Regions from separate parts of the Kutzneria kofuensis genome, predicted to be linked through region 2. Evidence: riboswitches for the same ligand, from Rfam matches in the RefSeq annotation. Region 2 holds a riboswitch; each other region holds the start of a gene.
What was found. A riboswitch is a leader RNA that binds a small molecule or an ion and turns the genes downstream of it on or off. The one in region 2 is predicted to bind glycine.
Positions count from the first base shown of each region.

Region 1: linked by a shared signal. The riboswitch ahead of BJ998_RS24120 (L-serine ammonia-lyase) and the one ahead of gcvT (glycine cleavage system aminomethyltransferase GcvT) in region 2 are both predicted to bind glycine.
Region 3: linked by a shared signal. The riboswitch ahead of gcvP (aminomethyl-transferring glycine dehydrogenase) and the one ahead of gcvT (glycine cleavage system aminomethyltransferase GcvT) in region 2 are both predicted to bind glycine.

Region 1 covers NZ_JACHIR010000001.1:5,160,518-5,166,079, reverse strand. Annotated here, with positions in the region: gene BJ998_RS24130 (hypothetical protein) at 1-470, opposite strand, end outside; gene BJ998_RS24125 (DUF6228 family protein) at 525-938, opposite strand; gene BJ998_RS24120 (L-serine ammonia-lyase) at 1,029-2,402, opposite strand; glycine riboswitch at 2,539-2,630, opposite strand; gene BJ998_RS24115 (glycoside hydrolase 5 family protein) at 2,697-3,869, shown strand; gene BJ998_RS24110 (alpha-L-fucosidase) at 3,993-5,562, shown strand, end outside.
Region 2 covers NZ_JACHIR010000001.1:4,866,743-4,872,304, reverse strand. Annotated here, with positions in the region: gene BJ998_RS22690 (hypothetical protein) at 1-474, opposite strand, end outside; gene BJ998_RS22685 (helix-turn-helix transcriptional regulator) at 746-1,369, shown strand; glycine riboswitch at 1,446-1,540, shown strand; glycine riboswitch at 1,542-1,631, shown strand; gene gcvT (glycine cleavage system aminomethyltransferase GcvT) at 1,662-2,762, shown strand; gene gcvH (glycine cleavage system protein GcvH) at 2,775-3,161, shown strand; gene glyA (serine hydroxymethyltransferase) at 3,158-4,429, shown strand; gene BJ998_RS22665 (AfsR/SARP family transcriptional regulator) at 4,729-5,562, shown strand, end outside.
Region 3 covers NZ_JACHIR010000001.1:167,891-173,452, reverse strand. Annotated here, with positions in the region: gene BJ998_RS00830 (bifunctional nuclease family protein) at 1-332, shown strand, start outside; gene BJ998_RS00825 (peptidylprolyl isomerase) at 598-1,308, shown strand; gene BJ998_RS00820 (MerR family transcriptional regulator) at 1,573-2,139, shown strand; glycine riboswitch at 2,349-2,442, shown strand; glycine riboswitch at 2,443-2,569, shown strand; gene gcvP (aminomethyl-transferring glycine dehydrogenase) at 2,613-5,504, shown strand; gene BJ998_RS00810 (cupin domain-containing protein) at 5,519-5,562, shown strand, end outside.

The DNA of each region.
Region 1 (5,562 bases), 290 kb from region 2:
GGAAACACCAGTCCGCCCAGGCACACCAGCGCTCCCACCCACCTGGGCGCCTCTCGCGCGAGCAACAACCCGATCCCCGTCAACACCAACGCCGCCGGAAACATCGGCCCCGCCAGCCAGAACGCCACGTCCCCCGCGAACGGATACGGCTCCAGCGCGCTTATCGCCCTGCTGTGCGACATCCCCAGAGCCGCCTCGTAGATCGCCTGCACCCCGAACGCCGTGCCTCCGACCACCCCCAGCACCGTGACCAACGTCGCCACTGCCCCGTACCTCGGCAGCTTTCTCGACACCCCTGCCAGCACCGTCACCAGCCCGTACGCCCACAGCCCCGTAGCCAGCACGACCAACGCGCCGCCCGTCGCTCCCTGGCTCTGCCCCTCCCAGAATGCCGTCGACGCCCCCGTCAACGCCGGCCCCGCCACCAGGCACGCCCCCGCCAGCACCCTGCCGAACCCGTTCCCCGCCATGGCAATCAGATTCGGCCACGAGGCCGTCAGCTCACATCAGGGATGCCCCTGACCTCACCCCAGTAGCACCCTCATGTCCTCCGCCAACCTCCGCATCTCTTCTCCCGCCTCCACTCCTCTCACCGTCACCGACGCGCTCCACGCATCCCTCTCCCGCCACGGCGCGAGAGACCACGTCATATCCCCGCGCCCGCCCGACTTGTACGTCGCCCCGATCCGCACATCCCGATCCAGGCTTTCCCACACCCTCGTCCCGCTCCACCCCTCGAAGCTCTCCGCCAACTCCCCCACGAACTTCTCCGGCGCTTCGTTGAACACCACCACCCGGTGCGCCCGCGCCGTCATGTCCACCGCCCCGATCTCGATACAGAAAGCCAGCATCTCGTCGTCGTACGGATGCGTCCGGTTCCACAGGCGGATCCACCCCTCCGGGCCGCCCAACCTCACCGCCGTGCCGTCGTCCTCCACTCGCGCGCACATATGTTCCATACCCGCAGCCTAGGCAGCCTCTCCCGCCCACTGCCCCGGAATGCCGATGAGAGATCACCGAAGCGCGAGTCAGCACTCGATGACGTTCACCGCGAGGCCGCCGCGGGCCGTCTCCTTGTACTTGTCCTTCATGTCGCGGCCGGTGTCGCGCATGGTCTTGATGACCTTGTCGAGGGAGACGAAGTGGGCGCCGTCGCCACGGAGGGCCATGCGGGCGGCGGTGATGGCCTTGATGGAGGCGAGGGCGTTGCGTTCGATGCACGGGATCTGCACGAGGCCGCCGATGGGGTCGCAGGTGAGCCCGAGGTTGTGCTCCATGGCGATCTCGGCGGCGTTCTCGACCTGCTCGGGGGTGCCGCCGAGAACCTCGGCGAGACCAGCGGCGGCCATGGAGCAGGCGGAGCCGACCTCGCCCTGGCAGCCGACCTCGGCGCCGGAGATGGAGGCGTTCTCCTTGAACAGGACGCCGATGGCGCCGGCGGTGAGCAGGAAGCGAACGACGCCGTCGTCGGAGGCGCCGGGGACGAAGCGGGAGTAGTAGTGCAGCACGGCGGGGACGATGCCGGCGGCGCCGTTGGTGGGGGCGGTGACCACGCGGCCGCCGGCGGCGTTTTCCTCGTTGACGGCGAGGGCGAACAGGGTGACCCAGTCCATGACCCGCAGGGGGTCGGTGGTGAAGTGCTCGGCGGCGAGAGTCCGCCGGAGGTCGGCGGCGCGGCGGCGGACCTTGAGACCGCCGGGGAGGGTGCCCTCGACGGTGCAACCCCGCTCGACACACTCCTGCATGACGTGCCAGATGTGCAGCAGACCGGAGCGAACCTCGGTCTCGGGACGCCAGGACAACTCGTTGGCCAGCATGACATCGCTGATGGACAGGCCGGATTCCCGGGTCCGGGCAAGGAGTTCGTCGCCGGAGAGGAACGGGTGCGGCAGGACGGTCTCGTCCTGCTTGATCCGGTCCGTCCCGGTGGCGGTCTCGTCGACGATGAAGCCACCGCCGACGGAGTAGTAGACGGCGGAATCCAGCGAGGAGCCGTCGGAAGCGAAGGCGGCGAAGCTCATTCCGTTGGGGTGCAACGGAAGTTGCTTGCGGCGGTGCATGATCAGGTCGGTGTCCTCGACGAACTCGATCTCCCGGGAACCGCCCAGAACGAGCCGACAACTGGACCGGATGTGGGCGACGCGGTCGTCGGCGTCGGTGGGGTCGCACAGCTCGGGCTGTGAACCCTCGAGACCGAGCATGACGGCCTTGGGGCTGCCGTGACCGTGCCCGGTGGCGCCGAGGGAGCCGAACAGCTCGACGTGGACGCGGGCGACGGAGTCGAACCGGCCGGCGGCCCGCAGACGTGAGACGAACATGCAGGCGGCCCGCATCGGCCCGACGGTGTGCGAGCTGGACGGACCGATCCCCACCGAGAAAAGGTCGAAAACGCTGATGGCCATGACGGACTCCAGGGCATGCCGAGGACGACGGAAGCTCCCCCTCTGTCATGGGACCTGAGAGCTTCGCCGTCACGACCGCGACAGCTTGCACCGTGGGTGTGCGTGCACGACCGCGCACGCTGCTTTCCAGAGTCGCCTCGCCCGGCCGGTCTGGTTGCCTGAGAGTGTGCGGGGAGGCTTGCTCCTTCGGCGCCTCGGCGAATCCGAGGGCTCTCCCGACCGGGCTGTGTGCCGGAGGCACGCGGCCTGTGTGGAATTGTTGGCCCTCACTGTAGGCGAACCGGGGAGCGGCTGATGAGGTTCGGCGCCAACTACACGCCCAGCAAGCACTGGTGGCACACCTGGCTGGACTTCGAGCCGGACTCGATCCGCCGCGACCTGGACCAACTGGCCGGCCTGGGCCTGGACCACGTGCGGGTGTTCCCGATCTGGCCGGTGTTCCAACCCAACCGCGGCGTGATCCGGGAGAAGGCGGTCGAGCAGCTGCTGGACCTGGTTCGCATGGGCGCCGAGGCGGGCTTGGACGTCACGGTGGACGGCATCCAGGGCCACCTGTCGAGCTTCGACTTCTACCCCTCCTGGACGCAGACCTGGCACCACCGCAACGTCTTCACCGATCCGGACGTCCTGGAGGGCCAGGCCCTGCTGCTGCGCACGCTGGCCACGGCGCTGCGCGGGGAGCCGAACTTCCTGGGAATGACGCTGGGCAACGAGATGAACAATCTGGTCGCGCACAACCCGTGCACGGCAGCCGAGGTGGACGTCTGGCTGGACCGGCTGCTCGAGGTGGTCAACACGGCCGATCCGGACCACCCGCACTGCCATTCGGCCTTCGACGACGCCTGGTACGTCGACGACCACCCGTTCACCCCGCTGGCCAGCGCGACCAAGGGCGCCATGACCACGGTCCACCCCTGGGTCTTCACGCTGAACGCGGCCCGTCGTTACGGTCCGCAGTCGACGGAGATCCACCACCTCGCCGAGTACGGCACGGAGCTGGCCCGCGCCTACGGCACGGTGGACCGGGTGATCTGGGTGCAGGAGGTGGGCGCGCCGGCCCCGCACATCCCGGTCGAGCACGCCGTGGAGTACGCGGAGCAAACGATTGCCAACGTGGCGACCTGCAAGAACGTCTGGGGTCTTACGTGGTGGTGCTCGCACGACGTGGACCGGAAGTTCATCGACTACCCGGAGCTGGAGTACGGCCTCGGCCTGTTCGACGCGGACGGCAACGCGAAGCCGCTGGCCAAGGCGGTGGCCAACGCCGTGCACGCAGAGTTGCCGAAGCCGGTGGACCGCACGACGGCCCTGCTGTTCGACGGCAAGCGCAGTTCCTCCGGGCCGGGCGGCGCGTTCTTCGAGGCCTGGATGCGGTTGGCCAAGGAGGGCCAGCGGCCGGCGATCGTCATGGACACGACGCCGGAGTACCTGGCGGCCCGGGGCGTGACCGAGGTCTTGACAGTGTGAGACCGGCCACCCAGGATCAACAGTCATCCGATGACTAACCGCGTCAGGCCCCGGTCCGCCGCATAAATCACCCATACACATCGGATCTGTTCGTCGCCTGGCGGCCCGACGCAGGAGGGCTCGATGACGACCTTCCCCAGACGGACCGCCCTGGGACTGGCCCTGGGCGCCACCGTGCTCGCCACGGTGTCCACCACGGCCACGGGGGCCGCCTTCGCGGCGTCCACCGCACCGAATCCGGTCCCCGTCCCGCTCGACGGCCTCTTCGACAACGACGGCATCGACACCGCCACCGCCCATGACGGCAACTTCGACGGATCCGGCTACACCTTCCCGGCCGAGGGCTTACCCAGCGGCCAGGTCACGGTGGACGGCGTCCCGTTCGCCTTCCCGACGCCGACCGGCAAGAACAACATCGTGGCCATGGGTCAGCAGATCCCGCTGCCCAAAGGCCGCTACGTCACGGCCCTGTTCCTCACGGCCTGCTCGTATGGCGCGACCGGCGGCACGGCGACCGTCCACTACGCCGACGGCAGTACCAGCGAGGCCCAGCTGGGCGGGGCCGACTGGTACTCCGGCAGCGGCCAGCTCGTCGCCCCGTTCCGCTACACGCCGGGCGGCGGCACCGACCAGAATCCGGTGTCGATCGGCACCTCGCAGGTCTGGATCGACCCGAACCGGGACGCGGTGGCGATCACCCTGCCGACCACCAATCCCGCCGTCGAGGGCCAGTCCAGCCTGCACGTGTTCGCGCTCAGCCTGCAGCCGGTGACCGTCGGCAAGGCGGTCACGCTGCGCGGCACGAAGTCCACGACCAGCCTGCTGACCGACGCCGGTCCGCAGGTCGTGGAGGCGACGCTGGTCAACCTCGGCACGGAATGGATCACCCCGCAGGACCAGCTGACGGTCTCCGTGGACGTCCAGGGCGGCCATACGGTCGCGCCGGCGACCGTGGACTGGCTCGCGCCCGGCGACGAAGCGAAACTGCGCATCGGCATCCGCAAGGACCAACGCGTCGACGACGGCACGACGGTGACCGGCACCATCGCGGCGAAGTCCAAAAAGGACACACTGGCGAGTGCGAGCGCCCCGATCCTGCTGGGCATACCGGATTACCAACCGGCCGACACGTCGCTGAACACCCACCAGGCCCCGTACTGGTTCCAGGACGCCAAGTTCGGCATCTTCATCCACTGGGGCGTCTACTCGGTGCCGGCCTGGTCGCCGCCGGGCAAGCAGTACGCGGAGTGGTACTGGAACTGGATGCAGGACCCGTCCAACGCGGTCTACGACTACCACCGCCAGACCTACGGCGAGACCTTCAACTACGACGACTTCATCCCGCAGTTCAAGGCGGAGAAGTGGAACCCGCTGGACTGGCTGAACCTGTTCGTCGACGCCGGCGCGCGCTACTACGTGCTGACCTCCAAGCACCACGAGGGTTTCGCGCTCTGGGACTCCAAGGTCTCCGGCCGCACCGCCGCCAAGCTGGGGCCGAAACGCGACCTGGTCAAGGACCTGTTCGCGGCGTCGAGAAAGCACACTCCCCAGCTGCGCAACGGTTTGTACTTCTCGATGCCGGAGTGGTTCAACCCGGACAACCCGTGGATGGGCCACCCGCCGCGCAACCCGTACACCGGCGCAGCGGTCCCCTACACCGGCTACGCGAGCGGACGGGATTTCGTGCTCGACT
Region 2 (5,562 bases):
CTGGATGAGGTAGACCCGCTTGGGGGCCGGCCAGGGCGAGCCGTCGATCGGCATCCGCCAGGCCCGCCAGACGCCGTGCACGCCCGGGTAGTCGGTCACCACGTCGACCACGGCCTCGTCCAGCCGGTCGTCCCCGGACCAGCCGCCGTCCACGAACGTGAACGGCAGCGCGGCCGGCCAGCGCGCCGGCTCGACGCCACGGACTGCGACAGGATCGTGACCGCCCGTCACCAACGCGTCGACCAAGGTGCGGTGGTGAACGGCCGTCACCGGAACGTGTAGATGGACAACGGCGAAGGCGACCGCTCGGGCCACGTCGACGAAGCGGCCCTCGGCCAGCCAGAACCGGGCGGCGGTGAGCAGTTCGTCGGAGAGGTGGCCGGCACAGGCGGCGAGAACATCGGCGAGTTCGGGCAATCGCGCCCGTTCGGCGGTGGTCCGGGAGAGCGTGGCGGCGGCATCCTCGACGACCAACAGGCTCCTCCTGCTCGCGCGGGGGACTGCGGCCAGCCTACTGGAGACGATCCCAGGTCAACCAGGAACTTCCCAGCCCCGGGCCTCGAGAGTGTGCCCGAACGGGGCGATCCGATGCCCGTTCTTACCTTGCCGCGCTCGCCCGATCGGGTGGACTTCGAGAAAACCGCTGGTCAGCACTTTCTCTACGACATGGAGGCGTCGTGAAGATCCTCTGAAGAAGGTCGTTGCACAGTGTGTTCCTGGGGGTACACAGCGAGGAGGACACACCATGGACAGAGTGTGGGTAGCCGTCCACGCGGGCGATCCGATCACCCTGGCCGGCGCGATCAGCTGCCTGCGGGCGCGGGCCGAGCTCCAGGTGGTGCCGGAGCGCAGACTGTCCGAGGCCCAGGTGTTCGTGGTGTGCGCGGACGCGGTCAACGCTGACGTGATGGGGTTGCTGCGGCGGACCGCCGAGTCGACGCCGGTCAAGATCGTCCTGGTCACCGACCGGTTCCACGACGCGGACCTGTTGGCGGCGGTGGAGTGCGGCGTGGTCGCGGTGCTGCCGAAGGCGGCGGCCAGCGGCGAGCGCCTGGTGCACGCGGTGCTGGCGGCCAAGCGGGGCATGGGGGACATGCCGCCCACGCTGCTCGGCTCGCTGCTCGCGCAGGTGGAGCGCCTGCACAAGGAGGTGCTGCGGCCCAACGGCCTCACCGCCTCCGGGCTCGCCCCGCGCGAGATCGACGTGCTGCGCCTGATGGCCGAGGGCTGGGACACCGCGCAGATCGCCACCAAGCTCTCCTACTCGGAGCGCACCGTGAAGAACGTGGTCTACGCGGTCATGAACCGCCTCGGCCTGCGCAACCGCCCGCACGCGGTCGCGTACGCCATGCGGTCGGGTGTGATCTGAAGGGGCAAGACGCTTGAATCTTGACCGTGCCGGCCACCTCCAAATACGGTGGCCGGCACAAGTACATCCTCGCTGTTCACACCGTGCGGGAGAGACCTGTCGATCGCGGGCAGGCGCCGAAGGAGCAAATCCTCCCCGGAATCTCTCAGGCCCCCCTACCGCTCGGGACAGGCGACTCTGAAAAGCAGGCGTGCCCATCGCGCCTCGCCCAAGGGGAAAGCCGGCTCGCCGGTGAAACTCTCAGGCCCATGACAGAGGGGGAGGCTCACTCCACCACACGAGGGGTCTCCTGATGGGCACCGACATCCGCCGCACGCCGCTGCACGACGTGCACGAGCGCCTCGGCGCCAAGTTCACCGACTTCGCCGGCTGGCAGATGCCGCTGCGCTACACCGGGGACGTGGCCGAGCACACCGCCGTACGCACCGGCGCCGGCCTGTTCGACCTCACACACATGGGCGAGATCCTGCTGTCCGGCCCGCAGGCGGGCCAGGCGCTGGACTACGCGCTGGTCGGCCACGCCTCCGCGATCGGCGTCGGCCGCGCCCGGTACACCATGATCTGCGCCGACGACGGCGGCATCCTGGACGACCTGATCGTCTACCGCACCGGCGAGCAGGACTACATGGTCGTCGCCAACGCCAGCAACGCCGCCCTGGTGGCGGGCGAGCTGGTCGACCGGGCCGAGGACTTCGACACCGAGGTGCGCGACGCGTCCACCGACTACGCGCTGATCGCCGTGCAGGGGCCGAACGCCGTCAGCCTGCTGGCGCCGCTGACGCCGACGGACCTGTCGACCGTCAAGTACTACGCCTCCTACCCCACCACCGTCGCCGGCCGGCCCGCGCTGCTGGCCCGCACCGGCTACACCGGCGAGGACGGCTTCGAGCTGTTCGTGGCCCCGGACGACGCCGAGGCGGTGTGGACCGCCGTCGCCGACTCCGGCGAGATCCTCCCGTGTGGACTGTCCTGCCGTGACACGCTGCGGCTGGAGGCGGGCATGCCGCTCTACGGCAACGAGCTGACCACCGAGCTGACGCCGTACGCGGCGGGCCTGGGCCGGGTGGTCAAGCTGGACAAGCCCAGTGACTTCGTCGGCCGCGCCGCGCTGGCCAAGGCCGCCGGCGAGACGCCGGCCCGCAAGCTGGTCGGCCTGGTCACCGAGAGCCGCCGCGCGCCGCGGCACGGGTACCCCGTGGTCGACCCGGCCGACGGTGCGAGGATCGGCGAGGTCACCAGCGGCGCGCCGTCGCCGACGCTGGGCCATCCGGTCGCGATGGCCTACGTCGACGCCGACCGCGCCGTGCCCGGTTCCGCGCTCGCCGTCGACATCCGGGGCACCATCACCCCGGTCGACGTCGTCGAGCTGCCGTTCTACCGTCGTTCTTCCTGAGAGGCCCCGAGCATGAGCACCGTCCCCGACCACCTGAGGTACACGGCCGAGCACGAGTGGGTGTCGGTCTCCGACGGCATCACCCGTGTCGGCATCACCGAGTACGCCGCCGAGCAGCTCGGCGACATCGTCTACGTGCAGCTGCCGGAGTCCGGCGCCGCGGTCACCGCGGGCGAGCCGTGCGGCGAGCTGGAGTCCACCAAGTCGGTCAGCGACCTGTACGCGCCGGTCAGCGGCGAGGTCGTGGACGTCAACCCGGCCGTCGTCGACGACCCGGCCGTGGTCAACAACGACCCGTTCGGCGAGGGCTGGCTGTTCACCGTGCGGGTGGACGGCGACCCCGACGGGCTGCTGGACGCCGACGAGTACACCGCGCTGATCCAGGAGGACGGCGAGTGACACCGGTCGAGCTGACCGCGTCGCTGGCCGAGCTGGATCCGGAGGTCGCCGCGGCGGTGGCCGCGGAGCTGGGTCGGCAGCGCGGCACCCTGGAGATGATCGCCTCCGAGAACTTCGCGCCGCTGGCGGTGCTCCAGGCGCAGGGCTCGGTGCTGACCAACAAGTACGCCGAGGGCTACCCGGGCCGGCGCTACTACGGCGGCTGCGAGCACGTGGACGTCATCGAGCAGCTGGCGATCGACCGGGTGAAGGCGCTGTTCGGCGCGGAGCACGCCAACGTGCAGCCGCACTCGGGCGCGCAGGCCAACGCGGCGGCCATGATGGCGCTGCTGGACCCGGGCGACACCATCCTCGGGCTGGACCTGGCCCACGGCGGGCACCTGACGCACGGCATGCGGCTGAACTTCTCCGGCAAGCTGTACAACGTCGTCGCCTATCACGTCAGCGAGTCCGACTACCACGTGGACATGGCCGAGGTGGAGCGGCTGGCCAAGGAACACCGGCCGAAGCTGATCATCGCCGGCTGGTCGGCGTACCCGCGGCAGCTGGACTTCGCCGAGTTCCGGCGGATCGCCGACTCGGTGGGCGCCTACCTGATGGTGGACATGGCGCACTTCGCCGGGCTGGTGGCGGCCGGGCTGCACCCGAGCCCGGTGCCGCACGCGCACGTCGTCACCACCACCACGCACAAGACGCTCGGCGGCCCGCGCGGCGGCGTGATCCTGTCCGAGCAGGCGCTGGCCAAGAAGATCAACTCGGCGGTGTTCCCCGGTCAGCAGGGCGGTCCGCTGGAGCACGTGATCGCCGCGAAGGCGGTCGCGTTCAAGGTGGCCGCGAGCGAGTCGTTCCGGGAGCGGCAGCTGCGCACCCTCACCGGCGCGCGGATCCTGGCCGAGCGGTTGCTCGGTGACGACGTCGTCGCCGCCGGCGCGACCGTGCTCACCGGCGGCACGCAGGTGCACCTGGTGCTCGTCGACCTACGCAAGTCCGAACTGGACGGGCAGCAGGCCGAGGACCGGTTGCACGACATCGGGATCACCGTCAACCGCAACGCGGTGCCGTTCGATCCGCGGCCGCCGATGGTGACATCGGGCCTGCGGATCGGCACCCCGGCGCTGGCCGCGCGCGGGTTCGACGACGAGGCCTTCCGCGAGGTGGCCGACATCGTCGCGCGGGCGCTCACGCCGGAGTTCGACGCGACCGCTCTGCGGGCCCGGGTGGTGGCGTTGACCGAGCGCTTCCCGTTGTACCCCACCATCCCCGCCTGATCAGCTCAGAGTTTGCTCGGAAGGGGGCATTCCTGGCGTTGGACGCCAGGAATGCCCCCTTCCGAATATCAGCTGGTCCGAATCTTCTTCACCTTTTCCTTGTCCGCCATCGGTTCTGGTTGTGCGGATCCTGTTGTCGCTACGATCGGCCCGTTCCTTCCACGGGCACGGTGTGATACGACGGGCGGGGTCGACGCCTCGACAAGCGGGAACAAGCCGCCCCGTCCGTCGCGTTGACCGCCCCGGGACTGGCCACCGCGGCGGCCGACCCCACACTGGAGGCGCGAACAGGAGGCGAGATGCCCGTCCCCGAGACCGACCACGGCTCGACCATCCGGGTCGAGGTGCTGGGTCCGGTGCGCGCGTGGCGCGGGGACGTGGAGATCGAGCTCGGCGCGCCCCGGCAGCGAGCGGTGCTCGCCGTGCTGGCCAGCAACGCGGGCCGGGCGGTGTCGCGCACCGAGCTGATCGACTCGGTCTGGGGCGAGGCGCCGCCGGCCAGCGCCGAGGGCAGCGTGCACACGTACATCGCGGGCCTGCGGCGGGCGTTGGAGCCGGACCGTACCAACCGCGCGCCGTCCCAGGTGCTGGCCAGCGCCGGGTCCGGCTACCTGCTGCGGCTGCCCGAGAACCAGGTCGACCTGACGGCGTTCGAGTCGCACCTGGCGGCGATGCGCGAGGCCGGCACGGACACGCAAACCGCCTTGGCCCATGTGGAAAGCGCGATCGCGCTGTGGCGCGGCGCCCCGCTGTCGGGCATTCCCGGCCCGTTCTCGGAGCTGGAGCGGACCCGGCTGGCGGAGCTGTACCTGAGCGCCGTCGAACACCGAGCGTCGCTCATGTTGCGCACCGGCCGGGCCACGGATGTGGTCGCCGAGCTGTCCCGGGTCGTGCACGAGCATCCGTTGCGGGAGAGGCTGCGCGGGCTGCTGATGAGCGGGCTGTACCGCTGCGGGCGGCAGGCCGAGGCGTTGGAGGTGTACGCGGAGACGCGGCGGACGCTCGCCGCCGAGCTCGGCGTCCAACCCGGGCCGGAGCTTCGCCAGCTGCACGAGCAGATCCTGGCCAACGACCCCGACCTGTCCGACCGGACTCCGCGTCCCGCCGCCGCTGCCGCCGTGCCGCCCAGTGGG
Region 3 (5,562 bases), 4.7 Mb from region 2:
AGGGCGTGCGGCCGGCCCGGCCGCTGACCCATGACCTGCTCAAAGAGGTGATCGCCGCCCTCGGCCGGGAGCTGACCCAGGTCCGCATCACCGACCTGCAGGAGGGCACCTACTTCGCCGAGCTCGTGTTCGACGGCGGAATCAAGGTGTCCGCCCGGCCGAGCGACTCGGTCGCGCTCGCCCTGCGTGCGGGCGTGCCCATCCACGCCGAGGAATCCGTGCTGGCCGAGGCCGGCCTCGTCATCCCGGACGAGCAGGAGGACGAGGTGGAGAAGTTCCGCGAGTTCCTGGACTCGGTTTCGCCCGAGGACTTCCGCGGAGCGGAACAGTAACTTTGCGCCGCGTTCCGCGGCGGGCGAGGCCGCTCGTGACCGGTGCCTCGCCCTTGCTGGATTTCGACCGCCGCATCGGCTCGGTGGTGTGTGCTTCGGGTGGCGGCGATCGAAATCCAGCAACCGTGCGAAGCACCGGCGCGGCCTCGCGCTGTTGGCGACATTCCGTTCGGCACCGACTTTCGTAGGCGGCGCGGCCTCGCGGCGGCTTTGCTACCGACTTTCGTAGGCGGCGAGGTCACGGGCCAGCCTCTAGGGTGTGCCGATGATCTCCAGTCGGGTTCTCGCGATCGCCGCTTCCGCCGCCGTCCTGTGCCTGTCCGGGATCGTCACGGCCAGCGCGGCGCCGTCCGTCAACACGCTCGACGTGCCGGCCAAGCCCAAGGCCGCCGCGACCAGGCCCGCCGCCGACAATCCCGCCTGCGTGTACACGAAGGCGGTGCCGGCCGACAGATTCAAGGGGCTGCCCCCGTTCGACCCGGCCAAGGCGGCCAAGCCGTACACCGCCCGCCTGGTCACCGACCAGGGCCTGATCACCTTCCAGGCGCTGACCGACAAGGCGCCGTGCACCACGAACTCGTTCCGCTTCCTCGCGGAGCACAACTACTACGACTTCACGCACTGTCACCGGCTTGTCACCCAGCGGATATACGTGCTGCAGTGCGGCGACCCGACCGGCACCGGCAGCGGCGGCCCGGGCTACTCGTTCCCGGACGAGAACCTGACCGGCGCCACCTACCCGGCCGGCACGGTGGCGATGGCCAACGCCGGCCCGAGCACCAACGGCTCCCAGTTCTTCTTCTGCACCGAGGACACCAAGCTGGCGCCGAACTACACCCCGTTCGGGCGCGTCACCGGCGGCCAGGACGTGCTGCGCAAGATCGCGGCCGGCGGCGAGGACGACCAGAACAACCCGGGCGACGGCTTCCCCAACCTGCCGGTCGACATCCTGCACGTGCAGATCTCTGGCCGATAGCTGTCTCGGGCCGTCAGACACTTTGTGTCAACGCTGTCATCGGTTCAGTGACACGCAGTCGTCACCGTGACGACCGCCTCCACATGACGGTTTCGCCGCCCCGCGCGTCGCGTTGACCCGTCCCATGGGCGGACTTACCGTCAGAGGGGAGTCGGTCGTGACGGTGTGAACCCCCATCGTTGCGACCTTGTGACCGGCGGTTCCCCGGACGGAGGACCGTCGGTTCCGGTCGCCGGTCGTCAGGCCGGTCGAGGGGAGGCTGTCGTGGTGGAGGGTGCGCCCGCGCACGCCGGCGCCGGTGAACAGGGAGCCCTGTTCCCGGACGCGTCGGTGCCCGACGAGCTCGTCGGCTATCGGGGGCCCGCCGCGTGCCAGATCGCCGGCATCACCTACCGGCAGCTGGACTACTGGGCCCGCACCGACCTGGTCGCGCCGACGATCCGCAGCGCGCACGGCTCCGGCAGCCAGCGGCTGTACTCGTTCAAGGACCTGCTGGTGCTCAAGGTGGTGAAACGCCTGCTCGACACGGGCGTCTCGCTGCAGAACATCAGGGTCGCCGTCGACCACCTGCGCCGCCGCGGCGTCGCCGACCTGGCCAAAATCACCCTGTTCAGCGACGGCACCACCGTCTACGAGTGCACCTCACCCGAAGAGGTCGTCGACCTGCTGCAGGGCGGGCAGGGGGTGTTCGGCATCGCGGTCAGCGGGGCCATGCGCGAGATCAGCGGCACCATCCACGAGTTCCAGGCGGAGCGCGCGGACGGCCTGGAGCTGGAGCCGCAGGTCGAGGACGACCTCTCGCAGCGCCGGCGGGCCCGCCGCACCGGCTGACCACGGATGGGCTGGGCCGCCGGCCACGGGATCGGGCCGCTGCTCGGCTGGCCACAGGATCCGGCTGTAGCCTGGCTGGCCGCGGGGATCGGGCCGCCGCATGGCCAGGCCACGAGGATGGGCCGGCCGCCGAACGTGATCGAGGTGACACGCCGCGGTCAACTCTGGGGCTGGTAACCCGGCCGGGGTAAACTCTCGCGTGTAGTCGCACATCCCGTGCGGGAGAGTCCGGACCGGCAGGTTCGGCGCCGAAGGAGCAAATCCTCCCCGGAACCTCTCAGGCACCAGGACCGTACGGGACAGACGCCTCTGGAAAGAGGGCGTGGGGTCACTCGCGTCCCGCCGACGGTGCAAGCCCGCGCTGTGTCGACAGACATTGGGCGGGTGAAGCTCTCAGGTGCCCGTCATGGGCGGGGACAGAGGGGGAGGGCAACGGCCCGCGCCCGTATGCCCACGCCCCGGAGGCCCGACGCATGACGACTGACCGCATTCCCCTGGCCGCGCTCGAGCACGGCACGCCCTTCGCGGACCGCCACGTCGGTCCCCGTGCCGCGGAGCTCGGCAAGATCCTGGACGTGATCGGCGTCGGCTCGCTGGAGGAGCTGGCCCAGCGCGCCGTGCCGTCGGCCATCCGCAGCGACGAGCTGAGCCTCGGCCTGCCCGCCCCGGCCACCGAGGTCGAGGCGCTGGCCGAGCTGCGGGCGCTGGCCGACCGGAACCGCCCGATGGTGCAGATGATCGGCCTCGGCTACTACGGCACGGTCACCCCCGGCGTCATCCTGCGCAACGTGCTGGAGAGCCCGGCCTGGTACACCGCCTACACGCCGTACCAGCCGGAGATCTCGCAGGGCCGCCTCGAGGCGCTGCTCAACTTCCAGACGATGGTCGCCGACCTGACCGGGCTGCCGGTGGCCAACGCGTCGATGCTGGACGAGGCGACCGCCGCCGCGGAGGCGATGACCCTGGTCCGCCGGGCCGGCAAGTCCAGGTCGAACAAGTTCGTGGTGGACGCGGACACGCTGCCGCAGACCATCGCGGTGATCGAGACCCGGGCCGAGCCGCTGGGCATCGAGGTCGTCGTGGCCGACCTCTCGCAGGGCATCGAGGGCCTCGGCCTGGGCGGCGACTTCTTCGGCGCGCTGCTGTCCTTCCCGGGCGCCTCCGGCGTGATCCGCGACCACGAGTCCGTGATCGGGGAGATCCACGCGGCCGGCGCCGCCGCGGTCGTCGCGGCCGACCTGCTCGCGCTGACGCTGCTGCGCGCGCCCGGCGAGATCGGCGCGGACGTCGTCGTCGGCACCACCCAGCGGTTCGGCGTGCCGATGGGCTTCGGCGGCCCGCACGCCGGCTACATGGCCGTCCGCAAGGGCTTCGAGCGGCAGCTGCCGGGCCGGCTGGTCGGCGTGAGCGAGGACGCCGACGGCAACCGCGCCTACCGGCTCGCGCTGCAGACCCGTGAGCAGCACATCCGCCGCGAGAAGGCCACCAGCAACATCTGCACCGCGCAGGTGCTGCTGGCCGTGATCGCCTCGATGTACGCCGTCTACCACGGTCCGGAGGGCCTGCGGGCCATCGCCACCCGCGCGCACCGCATGGCCACCGTGCTGGCCGCCGGCCTGTGCGAGGGCGGCGTGGCCGTGGTGCACGGCGAGCTGTTCGACACCGTGCTGGCCGAGGTGCCCGGCAAGGCGGCCGAGGTCGTGGCCAAGGCCCGCGAGTTGGGCGTGAACCTCCGCCTTGTCGACGAAGACCACGTCGGCATCGCGTGCGACGAGACCACCACCCGCCAGCACCTTTCCCTGGTGTGGCAGGCGTTCGGCGTCACTGTGTCCGATGTGGACGGTCTGGACGCCGACACCGCCGACGGCATCCCGCCGGCCCTGCGCCGCACCAGCGAGTTCCTCACCCACCCGGTGTTCCACCAGCACCGCTCCGAGACGGCGCTGCTGCGCTACCTGCGTTCCCTGTCGGACAAGGACGTCGCGCTGGACCGCAGCATGATCCCGCTGGGCTCGTGCACCATGAAGCTCAACGCCACCACCGAGATGGAGGCCGTCACCTGGCCCGAGTTCTCGCAGCTGCACCCGTTCGCGCCCGCCGAGGACGCCGCCGGGCTGCTGTCCGTGGTGACCGACCTGGAGCAGTGGCTGGCCGAGATCACCGGCTACGACGCGGTGAGCCTGCAGCCCAACGCCGGCAGCCAGGGCGAGTTCGCCGGCCTGCTGGCGATCCGCGCCTACCACCGGTCGCAGGGCCACGGTGAGCGGGACGTCTGCCTGATCCCGGCCAGCGCGCACGGCACCAACGCCGCCAGCGCGGTGATGGCCGGCATGCGCGTTGTCGTCGTGAAGTGCGACGAGCAGGGCAACATTGACATGGACCACCTGCGGACCACGGTCGCGGAGCACAGCGCCGACCTGGCCGCGATCATGATCACCTACCCGTCCACGCACGGCGTGTACGAGGACACCGTGCGCGAGGTCTGCGGCCTGGTGCACGACGCCGGCGGCCAGGTGTACGTGGACGGCGCCAACCTGAACGCGCTGATCGGCCTGGCCCAGTACGGGAAGTTCGGCTCCGACGTCTCGCACCTGAACCTGCACAAGACGTTCTGCATCCCGCACGGTGGCGGCGGCCCGGGCGTCGGCCCGATCGGCGTGCGCGCGCACCTCGCGCCGTTCCTGCCGAACCACCCCCTGCAGCCGGCTGCCGGCCCGGAGACCGGCGTCGGCCCGATCAGCGCCGCCCCGTGGGGCAGCGCCTCGATCCTGCCGATCTCCTGGGCGTACGTGCGGATGATGGGCGGGGACGGCCTGCGCCGGGCCACCCTGACCGCCGTCGCGGCGGCCAACTACGTGGCGCGCCGGCTCGACGAGTACTTCCCTGTGCTCTACGTCGGCGAGGGCGGTTTCGTCGCCCACGAGTGCATCCTCGACCTGCGCGGCATCACCAAGGCGACCGGCGTGACCGTCGACGACGTGGCCAAGCGGCTGGCCGACTACGGCCTGCACGCGCCGACCATGTCGTTCCCGGTGGCCGGCACGCTGATGGTCGAGCCCACCGAGAGCGAGGACCTGGCCGAGCTGGACCGCTTCTGCGACGCCATGATCGCCATCCGGCGGGAGATCGACCGGGTCGGCTCAGGCGAGTGGCCGGTGGACGACAACCCGCTGCGCAACGCCCCGCACACCGCCGCCTGCCTGACCGAGCAGGAGTGGAAGCACCCGTACACGCGGCACGAGGCCGTGTTCCCGGCCGGCGTCGGCGCGCCGAAGATCTGGCCGCCGGTGCGGCGCATCGACGGCGCCAAGGGCGACCGCAACCTGGTCTGCTCCTGCCCGCCGCTGGAGGCGTACCAGAACTGAGAAGGGGGATCGGCATGTCCTACCCGGAGGTCAGGTACGACCGCGAGGGCGGCGAGGT